2 regions of the Methylobacterium sp. GC_Met_3 genome follow, and region 1 is predicted to be linked to the other one. Evidence: predicted binding sites of a transcription regulator. Region 1 holds the regulator's gene; the other holds the start of a gene.

Region 1 (7,414 bases):
GGGTGCGGGACAGCCTGACGGAGGCTGGCTGCGACGCCCTGGTGATCTCGGATCCGCACAACCTTGCCTGGGCCTTCAACCTCCGCGGCGCCGATGTCGGACATACGCCCCTGGCCCTCGGTTACGCGATCCTGCCGCGCGAGGGGCAGGCGCGCCTTTTCCTGGCCTCGCCGGTCGTCGATCAGGACCTGCGCGTCGCCCTCGCGCCCCTCGCCGAGATCCTGCCGCGGGCCGAGCTCGAGGATGGGCTGGCCTCGCTCAGCGGCGCCCGGGTCCGGCTTGATGCAGCCACGGGCGCGGTCGCCCTCAAGGAACGGATCGAATCGGCCGGCGGCACGGTCGATGTCGGCAAGGATCCGATCACCGCGATGAAGGCGGTCAAGAATGCCGCCGAGATCGCGGGCGCGCGCGCCGCCCATCTGCGCGATGGGGCCAGCGTCGTCCGCTTCCTGGCGTGGCTTGACGCGGCCGCCGTGGCCGGCGGCCTCACCGAGATCGCCGCGGTCGAGGCACTGGAGGATTTCCGCGCCGCGGGCGGCGATCTGCGCGACGTCTCGTTCCCGACCATTTCGGGATCCGGCCCCAACGGGGCGATCGTCCACTACCGGGTCACCCGCGCCAGCGACCGGGCGGTCCGGGCGGGCGAGCTGTTCCTGATCGATTCCGGTGCGCAATACCCGGACGGCACCACCGATATCACCCGCACTGTCGCGGTGGGCGCGCCGAGCGCGGCGATGCGCGATCGCTTCACCCGGGTGCTGAAGGGCCATATCGCCATCGCCCGGGCGGTGTTTCCCACCAAGACGACCGGCGCGCAGATCGATGCCTTCGCCCGGGCGCCCCTGTGGCAGGCGGGGCTCGATTTCGATCACGGCACCGGCCACGGGGTCGGCGCCTTCCTGTCGGTGCACGAGGGGCCGCAACGGATTGCCAAGACCGGCACGGTGGCGCTCGAGCCCGGCATGATCCTGTCGAACGAGCCGGGCTACTACGCGGCCGGCGCCTACGGCATCCGGATCGAGAACCTCGTTCTGGTCGAGACGCGTGCTATCACGGATGGCGAGCGCCCGATGCTCGGCTTCGAGACGTTGACGCTGGCGCCCTACGATCGGAATCTGATCCAGACCGAGCTGCTCGAACCGGGGGAGCGCGCCTGGATCGACGCCTACCATGCCCGAGTCCGCGAGGCCCTGTCGCCGGAACTCGATGCCGGAGCGCGCGACTGGCTGGCACGCGCCACGGCGCCGCTGCCCGGTTGAGGCCGCGACGCGCGACCGCCACACCCCTTCGTGGTAAGCGCGTCGTCACGGAACAGCCCGAACGCCGGGCCTGAAACCGCGGCCGCCCGGCGCGCGAAGGGACAGCATGATCCGCCGCCTTGTCCTCCCGATCCTGGTCCTCGCCGCGAGCCTGTCGGCGGCTCTGGCGCAGGGCCTGCGCACGCCGCCGGATCTTGTGCGGTCGAGCCTCGTGGCCGAGGCCGCCGCGGTGGCGGGGGCGCAGCCCTTCACCCTTGCCGTGCGGATGCAGGTGAAGCCCGGCTGGCACGTCTACTGGCGCAACCCGGGGGATTCGGGCCTACCGCCCGAGGTGACCTGGACCCTGCCGGCCGGCTTCAACGCCGGGGCGCTCCAGTGGCCGGCGCCGGAGCGGATCCCGATCGCGACGCTGATGAACTACGGCTACGAGGGTGAGGTCACGCTCCTCGTCCCCGTGACGCCGCCTCCGAGCCTCGATCCGGCCAACCCGGTGCAGATTCAGGCCAAACTGACCTACCTCGTCTGCGAGACCGAGTGCGTGCCGGGCTCCGCGGATCTCGCCCTCACCTTGCCGGTGGGCGAGCCGCGTCCCGACCCGGACAACGCAGTCCTGTTCGTCCGCGCCCGGGCCGCCCTCCCCACCCCTGCGCTCTGGCCGCTGAGCCTGTCGAGCCAGGGCGACACCCTGCAGCTCGATTTCGCGGCGTCGGGGCTCAAGCCCGACACGATCCGGAACGCCGCCTACTTCCCGTATGCCGAGACCGCGATCGACAACGCGGCCGCGCAGCTGATGGCGGTCGACGGCACCGGGCTGCACCTCACCGTCGCGCGGAGCAGCCCGACCGAAGCGGCGCCCACGGCCCTTCCGGGTGTGCTGACCCTGGACGAGGTGACGGAATCCGGCAGCCGCCGCCTCGCCTTCGCGTATGGCGACGAGCCGGTGCTTCCGACCGCGACCGCTCCGCCGGACCCCGTTGCGGCGAGTCCGACCGGGGCCGCCGCGCCCGAGTTCGATCTGCTGACGTTTGCCGCGGCCGCCGCCTTCGCCTTTCTCGGCGGCCTCATCCTCAACCTGATGCCCTGCGTCTTCCCCGTCCTGTCGATCAAGGTGTTGAGCCTCGTGCGGCATGCGGGCGAGGGTCCGGCCCGCCTGCGCCTGCACGGCTTCGCCTATACGGCCGGCGTGTTGGCGAGTTTCCTTGGTCTGGCTGGAGTGCTCATCGCCCTGAAGGGCGGAGGGGCGGCGATCGGCTGGGGGTTCCAGCTGCAATCGCCCCTGGTCGTGGCCGGGCTCGCCTATTTGCTCTTCGCGATGGGCCTGAACCTGTCCGGCGTGGTCGAGGTCGGAGGACGGCTCGCGGGTGTCGGCGATCGCCTGGCCCGACGGTCTGGCCTGAGTGGGTCGTTCTTCACGGGCGTGCTGGCCACGCTGGTGGCGACGCCCTGCACGGCGCCGTTCATGGGCTCGGCAGTCGGCTTCGCGCTGACCCAGAGCGCAGCCGTGGCGCTTGCTGTGTTCGCGAGCCTCGGGCTCGGCCTCGCTCTGCCGTTCTTGGCTCTCACTCTCTGGCCCCCGGCCCTCCGGGCGCTGCCGCGGCCGGGTGCCTGGATGGAGACGCTCAAGCAGGTGCTCGCCTTCCCGGTTTACGCCACCGTGGCCTGGCTGGTCTGGGTCCTGGCGCAGCAGGTCGATCCGCGCGGCCTTCTGGCGGCCCTGATCGGCCTCGTGCTGGTGGGTTTCTCTGCTTGGGCCTGGGAGCGCGGGCGCGCCGCCGCCCCCGGGGCACGCCGGATCGCGCAGGTCAGTGCGGCGCTCGCCCTGATCGCCGTGGTGGCCCTCGTGTCCACCCTCCCACAGGACCGTGCCACGCCGACTGCGCAGGCCGCCGCCGGCGGGATCGAGCCGTTCACGCAGGCCCGCCTCGACGCTCTGGCGGCTGCGCACAAGCCGGCCTTCGTCAACATGACCGCCGCGTGGTGCATCACCTGCGCGGTCAACGAGACGACCTCCCTGTCCACGAAGGCCGTGCGGGCCGCGTTGGCCGAGCGGGGCATCACCTATCTGAAGGGTGACTGGACCAACCAGAACCCTGAGATCACGCGCCTTTTGGAGAAGCACGGCCGGAGTGGTGTTCCGCTCTACCTGCTCTACAAAGGTGCCGGTGAGCCCCAGGTGCTGCCCCAGATCCTCACCGAGGGCACGGTGCTCCAGGCTCTGGCCTCCGTGCCGGCCGCTAACCGGAGCGCTGCGCTCATCCGCTGATCGGGGTTCCCAAAGGGCGGCTGCCCTTTGGCAGGGTGTCGGGGCGGAGCCCTGACGCTCGGGCTTCGTCCAACATCAGGGCTCTGCCCTGCACCCGCAAAAGGTCTCGACCTTTTGAAACCGGGACTTGGCGACTCAGGCTTCGAGGGAGAAGGTTTCGTCGAAGGCGTAGCCGGAACCGCGCACCGTGCGGATCGGATCGGTCTGGCGTGGGCCATTCAGCGCCTTGCGCAGGCGTCCGACATGGACGTCGACGGTGCGCTCGTCGATGTAGACGTCGTGACCCCAGACCCCGTCGAGAAGCTGCTCGCGGGAGAAGACCCGGCCCGGGGCCAGCATCAGGAATTCGAGCAGCCGGAACTCCGTGGGGCCGAGGTGCAGCTCCTCGCCGGCCCGACGCACCCGATGGCCGGTGCGGTCCAGTTCGAGGTCGCCGGCGGCCAGACGATCGGAAACATGGGCCGGTTTGGCCCGGCGCAGGAGCGCGCGGATGCGGGCGAGCAGTTCCGGAACCGAGAACGGCTTGACGATGTAATCGTCCGCGCCCGTCCCGAGACCGCGGATCCGGTCACCTTCTTCGCCCCGGGCGGTCAGCATGATCACCGGCAGCCGCTCGGTCTCCCGCCGGGCCCGGATTCGGCGGCAAAGCTCGATTCCGGACAGGCCGGGCAGCATCCAGTCGAGCAGGACCAGGTCGGGCATGCGCTCGGCCAGGAGCAGTTCCGCATCGTCGCCCCTTGCCGCTGAATCCACCAGGAAGCCCTCGGCTTCCAAGTTGTAGCGCAGCAGCGTGGTCAATGCCTCCTCGTCCTCGACGATCAGGACTTGCATACTCACCTTCGATGACCCGTTCTCGCGGCGGACGCGGCAATGGTGCCGGAGGCTCCGCCCAGCCTCAACCCAAACCGACCGTCACGGCGGCGACGCCCCCAGGGACGCCCCCAGGATCCTGCGCTCCGGGAAGCGCTTCACGGCGCCAGCCCCCCATCCACCGTCACGTAGTTCGACGCATCGTTCTTCGGTCGCTCGCCGGCGAGCGTCTCGCCCGTGGCGAGGTAGTGGATCGTCTCGGCGATATTGGTCGTGTGATCGCCGATGCGCTCGACGTTCTTGGCGCAGAACAAAAGGTGCGTGCAGAACGAGATGTTGCGCGGATCCTCCATCATGTAGGTCAGGAGCTCGCGGAACAGGGAATTGTACAGCGCGTCGATCTCGCCGTCGCGTTCCCACACGTCGTGGGCCGCCTCGATATCGCGGCTCGCATAGGCGTCCAGCACGTCCTTCAGCTGGCCCTCCGCGAGGTCGCTCATGTGGCGCACGCCAAGCACGATCTTCTGCGCCGGCGCCTGATCGGAGATCGCCACGACGCGCTTGGCCACGTTCTTGGCGAGATCGCCGATCCGCTCCAGGTCGCCGGAGACGCGGATCGCCGAGATGGTCTCGCGCAGGTCGATCGCCAGGGGCTGCCGCCGGGCGATCAGCAGGACGGAGCGCTCCTCGATGTCCCTCTGGAGGGCGTCCAGGCGCTTGTCGGCGAGGATCACCGCCTGGGCGAGCCCGTCGTCGCGGCGCACTAGGGCGTCGGTCGCCTCAGTGGTCATCTTCTCCGCCACGCCGCCCATCTCCGAGATCGAGCGACGGAGGTTTTCGAGATCGGTGTCGTAGGAGGTAACGATATGGCCGGGCATGAGTGGATCCTTCGATGGGGGCCAGGACGTGCGATCCCACCCGGTTGCCGCGATCCCGCCCGGCCGCCGCGGCGCCCGGGTCGCGATGGCGCGGAAACCGGTCTTCGAAACAGCTTAGCCGAAGCGGCCGGTGATATAGTCCTGCGTGCGCCGCTCGGTCGGGTTCATGAACATTTTTTCGGTTTGTGAGAATTCAATCAGCTCGCCGAGATACATGAAGGCGGTGAACTGCGAGATGCGCGCCGCCTGCTGCATGTTGTGCGTGACGATCGCGATGGTGAATTCGTCGCGCAGCTGCTCGATCAGCTCCTCGATCCGGCCCGTCGAGATCGGGTCCAGCGCCGAGGTCGGCTCGTCGAACAGGATCACCTCCGGGCGCTGGGCTACGGTGCGGGCGATGCACAGACGCTGCTGCTGCCCCCCCGACAGACCCATGCCGGACTGCTTGAGCTTGTCCTTGACCTCGTCCCAGAGCGCCGCCTTGCGCAGCGACGCCTCGACCCGGTCGTCGAGCTCCGATTTCGGCAGCTTCTCGTAGAGGCGGATGCCGAAGGCGACGTTGTCGTAGATCGACATCGGGAAGGGCGTCGGCTTCTGGAACACCATACCGACCCGGGCGCGGAGATCGTTGAGATCGACCTTCGAATCCAGGATGTTGACGCCGTCCAGCAGGATCTCGCCCTCGGCGCGCTGCTCCGGATAGAGGCTGTAGATCCGGTTGAAGGTGCGCAGCAGCGTCGACTTCCCGCAGCCCGACGGGCCGATCAGGGCGGTCACCTGCCGATCATGGAAGTTGAGGTTGATGTCCTTCAGGCCGTGGAACTGGCCATAGTAGAAGTTCAGCCCCTTCACGGCGATCCGGACGGGCGCCTTGGTGTCGGCACCGGCCTTGGCGGAAGGCTGCATAAGGGGCTCGGCGGCGGTCGCTGCAGCATGGCTCATCGGGCTAATCCTTCGGCTCGCGCTTCAGCGGGCACGCTGCGGCTTGATCACCAAGCGGGCGATCACGGAGAGGGCGAGGATGGTCATGGTGATCAGGAGCGCTCCGGCCCAGGCCAATTGCTGCCAGTTGGCATAGGGCGAGAGCGCGAACTGGTAGATCATCACCGGCAGGTTCGGGACGCCACCCATGAGGTCGGGGCTGAACCAGCTGTTGTTGTTGAGGGCGGTGAACAGGAGCGGCGCGGTCTCGCCGGCGATGCGGGCCAGCGCCAGGATGATACCCGTCACGATGCCGGCCGAGGCGGCGCGCCAGCTGACCTTCATGATCACCATGGAGGGCGGAGCGCCGAGCGCCGCGCCGGCCTCGCGCAGGGTGCCCGGCACGAGGCTCAGCATGTCCTCGGTGGTCCGCACGATCACCGGCGTGGCGATGATCGCGAGCGCGATGCCGCCGGCCCAGCCGGAATAGCTGCCCATGGGCCGCACCATCAGCGTGTAGACGAACAGGCCGATCAGGATCGACGGCGCCGAGAGCAGGATGTCGTTGAGGAAGCGGATCAGGACGGCCAGCTTCGAGGTCCGGCCGTATTCCGCCAGGAAGGTCCCGGCCATCACGCCGACCGGGGTCGCGATGACGATGCCGATCGTGGTCAGGATCAGGCTGCCCAGCACCGCGTTGGCGATGCCGCCACCCTCGCTGCCCGGACCCGGGGTCGGTTGCGTCAGCAGCGTCGGCGTGAAGCCGCGCACGCCTTCGACGATCAGCATCAGCAGGATCGAGCCGAGCACGATGATGCCGAGCAGCGTGGCGAAGGCGCAGAAGCCGCGGAGTATGGCGTCCGCCCGGCGCCGGCCGGGGCGGACCCGGCTCTGCACGAGCGGCGGCGCAGCGAGTGTGTTGATCGCGTCCATGGGGCTCCTCAAGCAACCCGCACGCGTGACGTCAGGATTCGCGCGGCGATCAGGACGATGAAGGTGATGACGAACAGGATGCAGCCGAGCGCCATCAGGGCGTTGAGCTGCATGCCGTCCGCCTCGTTGAATTCGTTGGCGATCCGGGACGCGATGGTCGAGCCGGGATCGAAGATCGAGGCCGAGAGGCGGTTGGCGTTGCCGACCACGAAGGTCACCGCCATGGTCTCGCCGAGCGCACGGCCGAGGCCGAGCATGATCGCGCCGATGATCGACACCGAGGCGTGCCGGATCAGGACGAAGCGCGTCACCTCCCAGGTGGTGCAGCCGACGCCGTAGGCGCTCTCGCG
Region 2 (7,414 bases), on a different contig from region 1:
CCGTCCAGGCGATCGGCCCCGGCCGGCTCACCGATGCGGCTGTGGGCTTCACCACCGGCGAGGCGGAGAGCGGCTTCCGGGCGCTCGCGGGCGACATCCACGCCAGCACCGTCTCCACCGCCTACGAGACCGCCTTCTTCGTGCGCGAGGCCGTGCTCGACCGGCTGCGCTGGGGCGATCCCGGCACAGGGCTCGACTACGGCACCCTGCCGGCCGCCTACACGGCCGACCTGCCCGGCCGGGCTCCGGTGGTGGCGAACGTGCCGGTGCGCACCCTCGACCCGCAGGTATTCGGGCTGTGGGGCCAGGGGTTCGGCGCGTTCGGCACGGCCGATGGCGGCGGCAACGCGTTCGACCTCGACCGGCAGATTGCGGGCTTCGCGGCGGGCGCGGACATACGCTTGGCCAACGGGCTGCGCTTCGGCGTGGTCGGCGGCTACACCGAGGCGTATCTCGACAGCGCCGGCCGGGTCGGCGGCCAGAGCCGGGCGGAGAGCGCCACGCTCAAGAGCGGGTTCGGCGGCGTGTACGGTGGGTATGAGGTCGGCCCGCTGTCGCTGCGGCTGGGTGCGATCTACGCCGACACGGATGCGCGCACCCGCCGGGCGGTGCTGTACGGGCTGTCCGACACGCTGAGCGGGCACGGTGGCGGCTACACCGTGCAGGGCTTCGGCGAGATCGGCTGGAAGATCCCGCTGGGCGCGCCTGCGGTGGCGGCCCTGGTGTCGAAGGACGGGGCCGCGGTCGCGGTTCAGCCGACGGCGACTTATGTCGAGCCGTTCGTGGGTGGGGCCTATGTCGGGATCCGGCGGGACGGGTTTACCGAGGCCGGAGGCGCGGCGGCGCTGGTGAGCTTTGCCCGGGACTACGATCTGGGCGCGGTGACGGCGGGCGTGCGGGCGCAGACGAACCTGGATCTGGGTCTGGGCCTGCCGGTGACGCTGCGGGGCTTGGTCGGCTACCGGCGCGCGTTCGGCGACGTGGTGCCGACTGCGCTGCTGCGCTTCGGTGCCGGCGGCCCGGCGTTCCTGAGCGCGGGCGTCCCGATCGACCGGGACGCGCTGGTGGCGCAGGTCGGGCTCGATCTGGCGGTGGCGCCGAACGTGACGCTCGGCGTGGCCTATACCGGCCAGACCGGCAGCCGCGCGCAGGATCAGGCCGTGAAGGGCAACTTCACCCTCCGGTTCTGAGGACCTGTCCGACGGGAGCGCGGATGGCGCCCGTCCTGGTTTCGAAAGGGCTGAGCCCTTTGGAAACCCGGGACCCCGGGGCGCGCCGGACTGCAGGATTCCGATCCATCCCGCGCGTGTCACACGACTGACGCGGTCCGGCCGTTAGCGACCGGGCCGCGCACGATGCTGAACGGGGACCCGCATGATTGACGCCACGGTGCCGGCTCTCGCCCTCGGCGCGCTTCTGTCCCTCGTCCAAATCGGCAGCATCGCCATCGCGGCCCGGCGCCTTGGCAGGATCCACGGGCCGTCGCGGTTTCCGGCAGGGGCGCCCGTCTCCCTGGTCCGCCCGCTGCGCGGCCTGGAAGCCTACAGCGAGGAGATGCTCACCCGGAGCTTCCGCCTCGACTATCCCGCCTACGAGCTGATCTTCTGCGTGGCCGACCCGGCCGATCCGATCGTGCCCCTGGTCGAGCGCCTGATCGCCGCCCACCCCCGGGTTCCGGCCCGCCTGATCCTCGGCGACGAGCGCGTCAGCGACAATCCGAAGCTGAACAACTGTCTGCGCGGCTGGCGCGCCGCCGCGCACGAGTGGGTGGTGCTGGCCGATTCCAACGTGGCCATGCCGCCGGATTACCTCCAGCGCCTTCAGGCGGCGTGGCGCGACGACACCGGTCTCGTCTGCTCGACCCCCGTGGGCGCCCGCCCGGGCAGCTTCATGGCCGAGGTGGAATGCGCCTTCCTCAACACCCTCCAGGCGCGCTGGCAATACGCCGCCGAGGCGTTCGGCCTGGGCTTCGCGCAGGGCAAGAGCATGCTCTGGCACAAGCCGTTCCTGGAAGCGCACGGTGGGCTCCAGGCGCTCGCCGCCGAGATCGCCGAGGACGCGGCCGCCACCAAGCTCGTGCGGGCCGCCGGCAAGCGCGTCCACCTCGTGGCGAGCCCGTTCGAGCAGCCGCTGGGCCCGCGCGGCTTCCGGGAGGTCTGGGCGCGGCAGCTGCGCTGGGCTCGGCTGCGGCGTGTGACCTTCCCGCTGTTCTTCGCCCCCGAGATCGGCAGCGGCGTCCTGCTGCCGGCGCTGCTGCTGGCGCTCTGGGCCGGCAGCCTTGGCGGGGTCGTCGGCGCTGCATGCCTCGCGGCCCTGTGCTATGCCGCCGAGGTCGGGCTCGCGATCCGCGCCGGCTGGCAGCGCGCCCCCCGCATGCTGGCGGCCTTCCTGGTGCGCGACGCCCTGATCCCGGCGATCTGGCTGGGCGCCTGGGTGCAGCGCGCGATCGTGTGGCGTGGCAACGCCATGGATGTTCGCCCGCGCCGGGCCGCCGAGGCGCGGACCTATGCGCCGACGGCCTGATTGCGGTCGCCCCGCGCTCCGGAGGTGAAGACGTGACGCGCCGCTACGCCTTGTATTGGCTGCCCGCCCCGGGCTCCCCCCTGGAGGCCTTCGGCCGGAGCGTGCTCGGGTACGACACCATCTCCGGGGAGGCGGTCGCACACCCAGCGGGACTGCGCGAACTCGCCGCCGTCAACGCGGGCGCCCGGGTCTACGGTTTTCACGCGACGCTCAAGGCGCCGATGCGCCTCGCGCCGGGGGTGACGGAGGCCGATCTTGTCGTCGCCGCCCGCGGCCTCGCGACCCCGCACCCGCCGGTCGTGCTCGGGCCGCTGCGCGTCGCGGCGCTCGGACGGTTCCTCGCCCTGGTGCCGGAGGTGCCGCCGCCGGAACTCGGCCTGCTCGCGGCGGAATGCGTCGCGGCCCTCGATCCCCTGCGGGCGCCCCTCACCGAGGCCGAGCGCGCCAAGCGCCGGCCGGAGCGCCTGGATCCGCGCGCCCGTGCCCTGCTCGACCGCTGGGGCTATCCGCACGTGTTCGAAGCCTTCCGCTTCCACATGACCCTGACCGATGCCCTGCCGGAGCCCGATCGCGACGGCTGGTACCGCCGCCTCGCCGAGGCCTACGCCGCCTCGGGCGCGGAACCGGTGACAATCGACGCGATCTGCCTTCTGACCCAGGATGCGGGCGGGCCGTTCCGGCTCCTGGCGCGCCTGCCCTTCGGTGCGTCCCATGGCTGAGGTTCCCAAGGCTTCCCCGCACCTCGGCCTCGAACCCGCGGTCGACGCCAGCGCCCGGGTCGAATCCTGCCGACTCGGCCACTACACCGAGATCGGCGCCCGGACCCGCCTGACCGAGACGAGCCTGGACGATTATTCCTACATCGGCCAGGACGGCGAGGTGATCTACACGACGATCGGCAAGTTCTGCTCGATCGCCGCCAGCGTGCGGATCAACCCGGGCAATCACCCGATGGAGCGCGCCTCGCAGGCCCACTTCACCTATCGGGCGCGCGCCTATTGGCCCGAGGAAGCGGACGAGGCCGCCTACTTCGACCGGCGCCGGGCGAGCCCCGTCACGATCGGCCACGATGTCTGGATCGGCCACGGCGTGGTGGTCCTGCCCGGCCGAACCATCGGCACCGGTGCGGTGGTGGGGGCGGGCGCGATCGTCACGCGCGACGTCGCCCCCTACGCGATCGTGGTCGGCAACCCGGCCCGGCCGGTCCGGCGCCGGTTCCCCGAGGATATCGCCGCGCGGCTGGAGCGCCTCGCGTGGTGGGACTGGGACCACGAACGCCTGCGCCGTGCGCTTCCGGATTTCCGCGCCCTGTCGATCGAAGCATTCCTCGATCGATACGAAACGTGAGGCCGCTATCGGGTAGATATCCTGCGCCGGCAAACAACATCAAAATGTATTCGTCATCCAATCGTCGCGTAAGCGGCGTTTAGCTGCGGCTATTCCGCAGCGGATGGATGCATGCTCGTCATCGAGGATCTTACGCGCCAGTACGGTGACCGGCGTGCCGTGGACGGCGTCACGTTGCGAATCGAGCCGGGCAGCTTCGTCGGTGTGATCGGCCGGTCCGGCGCCGGCAAGTCGACGTTGCTGCGGCTGATCAACCGGCTGGCGGACGCGAGTTCGGGCCGTATCCTCCACGACGGGCGCGACGTCACAGCCCTGAAGGGTCGGCATCTGCGGGAGTGGCGCACGCGCTGCGCCATGATCTTCCAGCAGTTCAATCTCGTCGGACGCCTCGATGTGATGACCAACGTGCTGATGGGGCGGCTCAGCCACGTGCCGAGCCCTCGGGCCTTGCTGCGCCTGTGGTCCGATGAGGACCGGGCAATGGCGCTCGCCGCCCTGGAGAGCTTCGACATGGGCGAGTTCGCCGGCCAGCGGGCCGACGGACTGTCGGGCGGCCAGCAGCAGCGCGTGGCGATCGCCCGCGCCCTCGTGCAGGAGCCGCAGATCCTGCTGGCCGATGAGCCGGTGGCCTCCCTCGACCCGCGCAACACCCGCCTCGTGATGGACGCGCTCGCCGAGGTGAACCGGCGCTACGGCATCACGGTGCTGTGCAACCTGCACTCGCTCGACTTGGCTCGCGCCTATTGCGACCGCCTCGTCGGACTCGCCGACGGCCGCGTGGTGTTCGAGGGCGGCCCGTTCGACCTGACCGAGGATGTGGCGCGCCGGCTCTACGGGCTGGAGGCTGGCGAGGTGCTGGACGATTCGGCCCAGCGGGAGGCGGAGCAGCGGGCGGCGCTGCCGGGTCGCGTTCCGGCTCGGCCGATCCGCGAGGCCGCCATCGGCGCCTGAATCGGGCCCCGGCCCCAAAACAAACGACAGATCGGGAAACGCCCGGCCGACCCAGAGGGCGGCCGAAGCCCGCACCAACGCCGAAGGACCGTACGATGATCACCCGACGCACCCTCGCCGCCGCCGCGGCGGCCCTCGCCCTGCTCGGCCTGCCTGCCGCCGCCGAGGACTGGAAGGCCAAGTATCCCGAGCTGACGCTGGCGGTCATCCCGGTGGAGAACGCGAGCGGCACCGTCGACCGCTACACGCCGCTGGCGGGTTATCTCACCAAGGCGCTCGGCGTGCCGGTGAAGCTGCGGGTGGCGAGCGATTACGCCGCGGTGATCGAGGGCCAGCGGGCCGGCAACATCCAGATCGGGTATTACGGCGCCGCCTCGCTCTCCCGCGCCGTCATGACCGGCGTGAAGATCGAGCCGGTCGCGAGCCCGAAGCACGAGACCGGCATCTCGGGCTACTATTCCGTGGTCTACGTGCTGGCTTCGAGCCCCTACAAGACGGTCGCGGATCTCAAGGACAAGAACCTCGCCCTGGTCGATCCGAACTCGACCTCGGGCAATCAGGCGCCGCGCTTCTTCCTGCGGCGGGCCGGCTACGATGTGGACAAGTTCTTCGGCAAGGTCTTCTTCGCCGGAAGTCACGAGAACGCCGTGCTGGCGCTGACCCAGGGCACCGCCGACGCGGCGGCGAATTTCTGGAATTCCGAGGCCGACAACAATCTCGCGCGCATGCTGACCAAGGGCATCGTCAAGGATGCCCAGGGGCGGTCGATGACGAAGGACGACTTCCGGACCGTGTTCAAGTCCGATCTCCTGCCGGGGGATGCCTACGCCGTGCTGTCCAGCCTGCCGGACGACCTGAAGACCAAGATCCGCGACGCGCTCCTCGCCCTGCCGACCGCCGACAAGGCGGCCTTCGACCGGCTGTCGGACGGCAAGGATCTCGGCATCATCCCGGCGACGATCCAGGACTACCAGCCGGTCATCGACATGCTGCGGTTCAACGACGAGCAACGCAAGAAATCCTGATCCGGACCGTCGGCCTTGCGTAGCCTGACCAAGCTGCCGCCGGAGCGGGAAGCCGCCCTCTCCGGCCTCTACGCGGCGGCGACCGGCGCCGCGCGCCGCCGCACGCTCGCGGGCTTCGCACTCGTGGCGGTGCTCGCCGTGCTGGCGGGGCTCGTCGCCGAGGTGCGGCCGCTGATCTTCGCCGAGAACATCGGCAAGTTCACCGCCTACATCCGGCAGATCCTGCCGCCGGTTGGCCTCGACCACCCGGTCGCAGACCTGCGCGAGTGGTACTGGGGCCTGTCCGGCTGGCTGGCGCTGCTGGGTGAGACCCTGTTGATGGCCTATCTCGGCACGCTGCTCGGGGGACTCGCGGGCTTCGTCCTCAGCTTCGCCGGCTCCGCCAACCTCATGCGGTCGCGCGTACTGCGTCTGCTGACCACGCGCTTCCTGGAGATCTGCCGCACCGTCCCGGACATCGTGTTCGCGCTGATCTTCGTGATCGCCTTCGGTCTCGGGCCCATGGTCGGCGTGCTGGCCATCGCGATCCACACCACGGGGGCGCTGGGCAAGCTGTTCTCCGAGGTGGTCGAGAACATCGACATGCGCCCCGTCGAGGGTCTGTCCGCCGCGGGTGCCACCTGGGTCGAGACGGTGCGCTTCGCCGTGCTGCCACAGGTTCTGTCGAACTTCGCCTCCTACGGGCTGCTGCGGTTCGAGATCAACGTGCGCGGGGCGGCCGTTCTCGGCTTCGTCGGCGCGGGCGGTATCGGCCAGGAGTTCCTGGGCGCGATTCGCAACTTCTACTATGCGGATGTGAGTGCGATCCTCGTGCTGATCATCCTGACGGTGTTCTGCATCGACCTCGCCACCGAGCAGGTCCGTCACCGGTTGATCGGCCCGGAGAACCCCCGATGAGCGCGGCCCGGACCGGAAACCTGCGGGCTGAGGCCCGGGACAATCTCGCGCGGCTGCGCGGTCGCTATCCTGCGCAGTTCCGGGTTGATTGGGCCGCACGAGCCCGATTCGGCCTCGGGCTCGGTGTCCTGATCGGCCTTGCCGCCCTGGCATGCTGGCGCCTCGACGTTTCCGCGGCGCGGATCCTCAACGGGCTCGGGCGGCTCGGCTCCTTCGCGGTGCTGATGCTGCCGCCGTCCCCGGAGGGCCATCTCTGGACCTTCCTGCACGCCCTCGGCGAGACCCTGGGCATCGCGTTCCTCGGCACGCTGACGGCGGCGATCCTGGCCTTCCCGGTCGCGTTTTTGGCGGCGCGCAACGTTGTGTCGAACCCCTTCGCGCATTTCGCCGTCCGGCGCGGCCTCGACGTGATGCGCTCGGTCGACGTGCTGATCTGGGCGCTGATCTGGATCAACGTCGTGGGCTTGGGCCCCTTCGCGGGGGCACTCGCCATTGCGTGCTCGGATTTCGGGGCGCTCGGCAAGCTGTTCTCGGAGGCGGTCGAGACCTGCGACCGGCGCCCCGGCGAGGGCGTCGTCGCCTCGGGTGGCTCCAGCCTCCACCGGATCCGTTTCGGGCTGATTCCCGGGGTGCTGCCGGTGCTGGCGAGCCAGGTGCTATACTTCTTCGAA

What was found. The regulator PhoB, encoded in region 1, activates phosphate uptake and scavenging genes when phosphate is short. The targets are predictions, from matches to a motif close to TGTCATNNANCTGTCAT.
Region 2: a site for PhoB is predicted at 3,922-3,938, ahead of phnC (phosphonate ABC transporter ATP-binding protein). Genes of this name have one in related genera too.

Annotation. Positions count from the first base shown of each region.
Region 1 is NZ_JALNUL010000005.1:202,991-210,404, forward strand. Features, by position in the region: gene OXS27_RS10055 (aminopeptidase P family protein) at 1-1,259, shown strand, start outside; gene OXS27_RS10060 (protein-disulfide reductase DsbD domain-containing protein) at 1,366-3,522, shown strand; gene phoB (phosphate regulon transcriptional regulator PhoB) at 3,658-4,353, opposite strand; gene phoU (phosphate signaling complex protein PhoU) at 4,491-5,210, opposite strand; gene pstB (phosphate ABC transporter ATP-binding protein PstB) at 5,325-6,116, opposite strand; gene pstA (phosphate ABC transporter permease PstA) at 6,177-7,064, opposite strand; gene pstC (phosphate ABC transporter permease subunit PstC) at 7,073-7,414, opposite strand, start outside.
Region 2 is NZ_JALNUL010000017.1:9,633-17,046, reverse strand. Features, by position in the region: gene OXS27_RS19070 (autotransporter domain-containing protein) at 1-1,190, shown strand, start outside; gene OXS27_RS19065 (ceramide glucosyltransferase) at 1,375-2,523, shown strand; gene OXS27_RS19060 (DUF1045 domain-containing protein) at 2,556-3,242, shown strand; gene OXS27_RS19055 (chloramphenicol acetyltransferase) at 3,235-3,870, shown strand; gene phnC (phosphonate ABC transporter ATP-binding protein) at 3,982-4,821, shown strand; gene phnD (phosphonate ABC transporter substrate-binding protein) at 4,917-5,846, shown strand; gene phnE (phosphonate ABC transporter, permease protein PhnE) at 5,862-6,743, shown strand; gene phnE (phosphonate ABC transporter, permease protein PhnE) at 6,740-7,414, shown strand, end outside.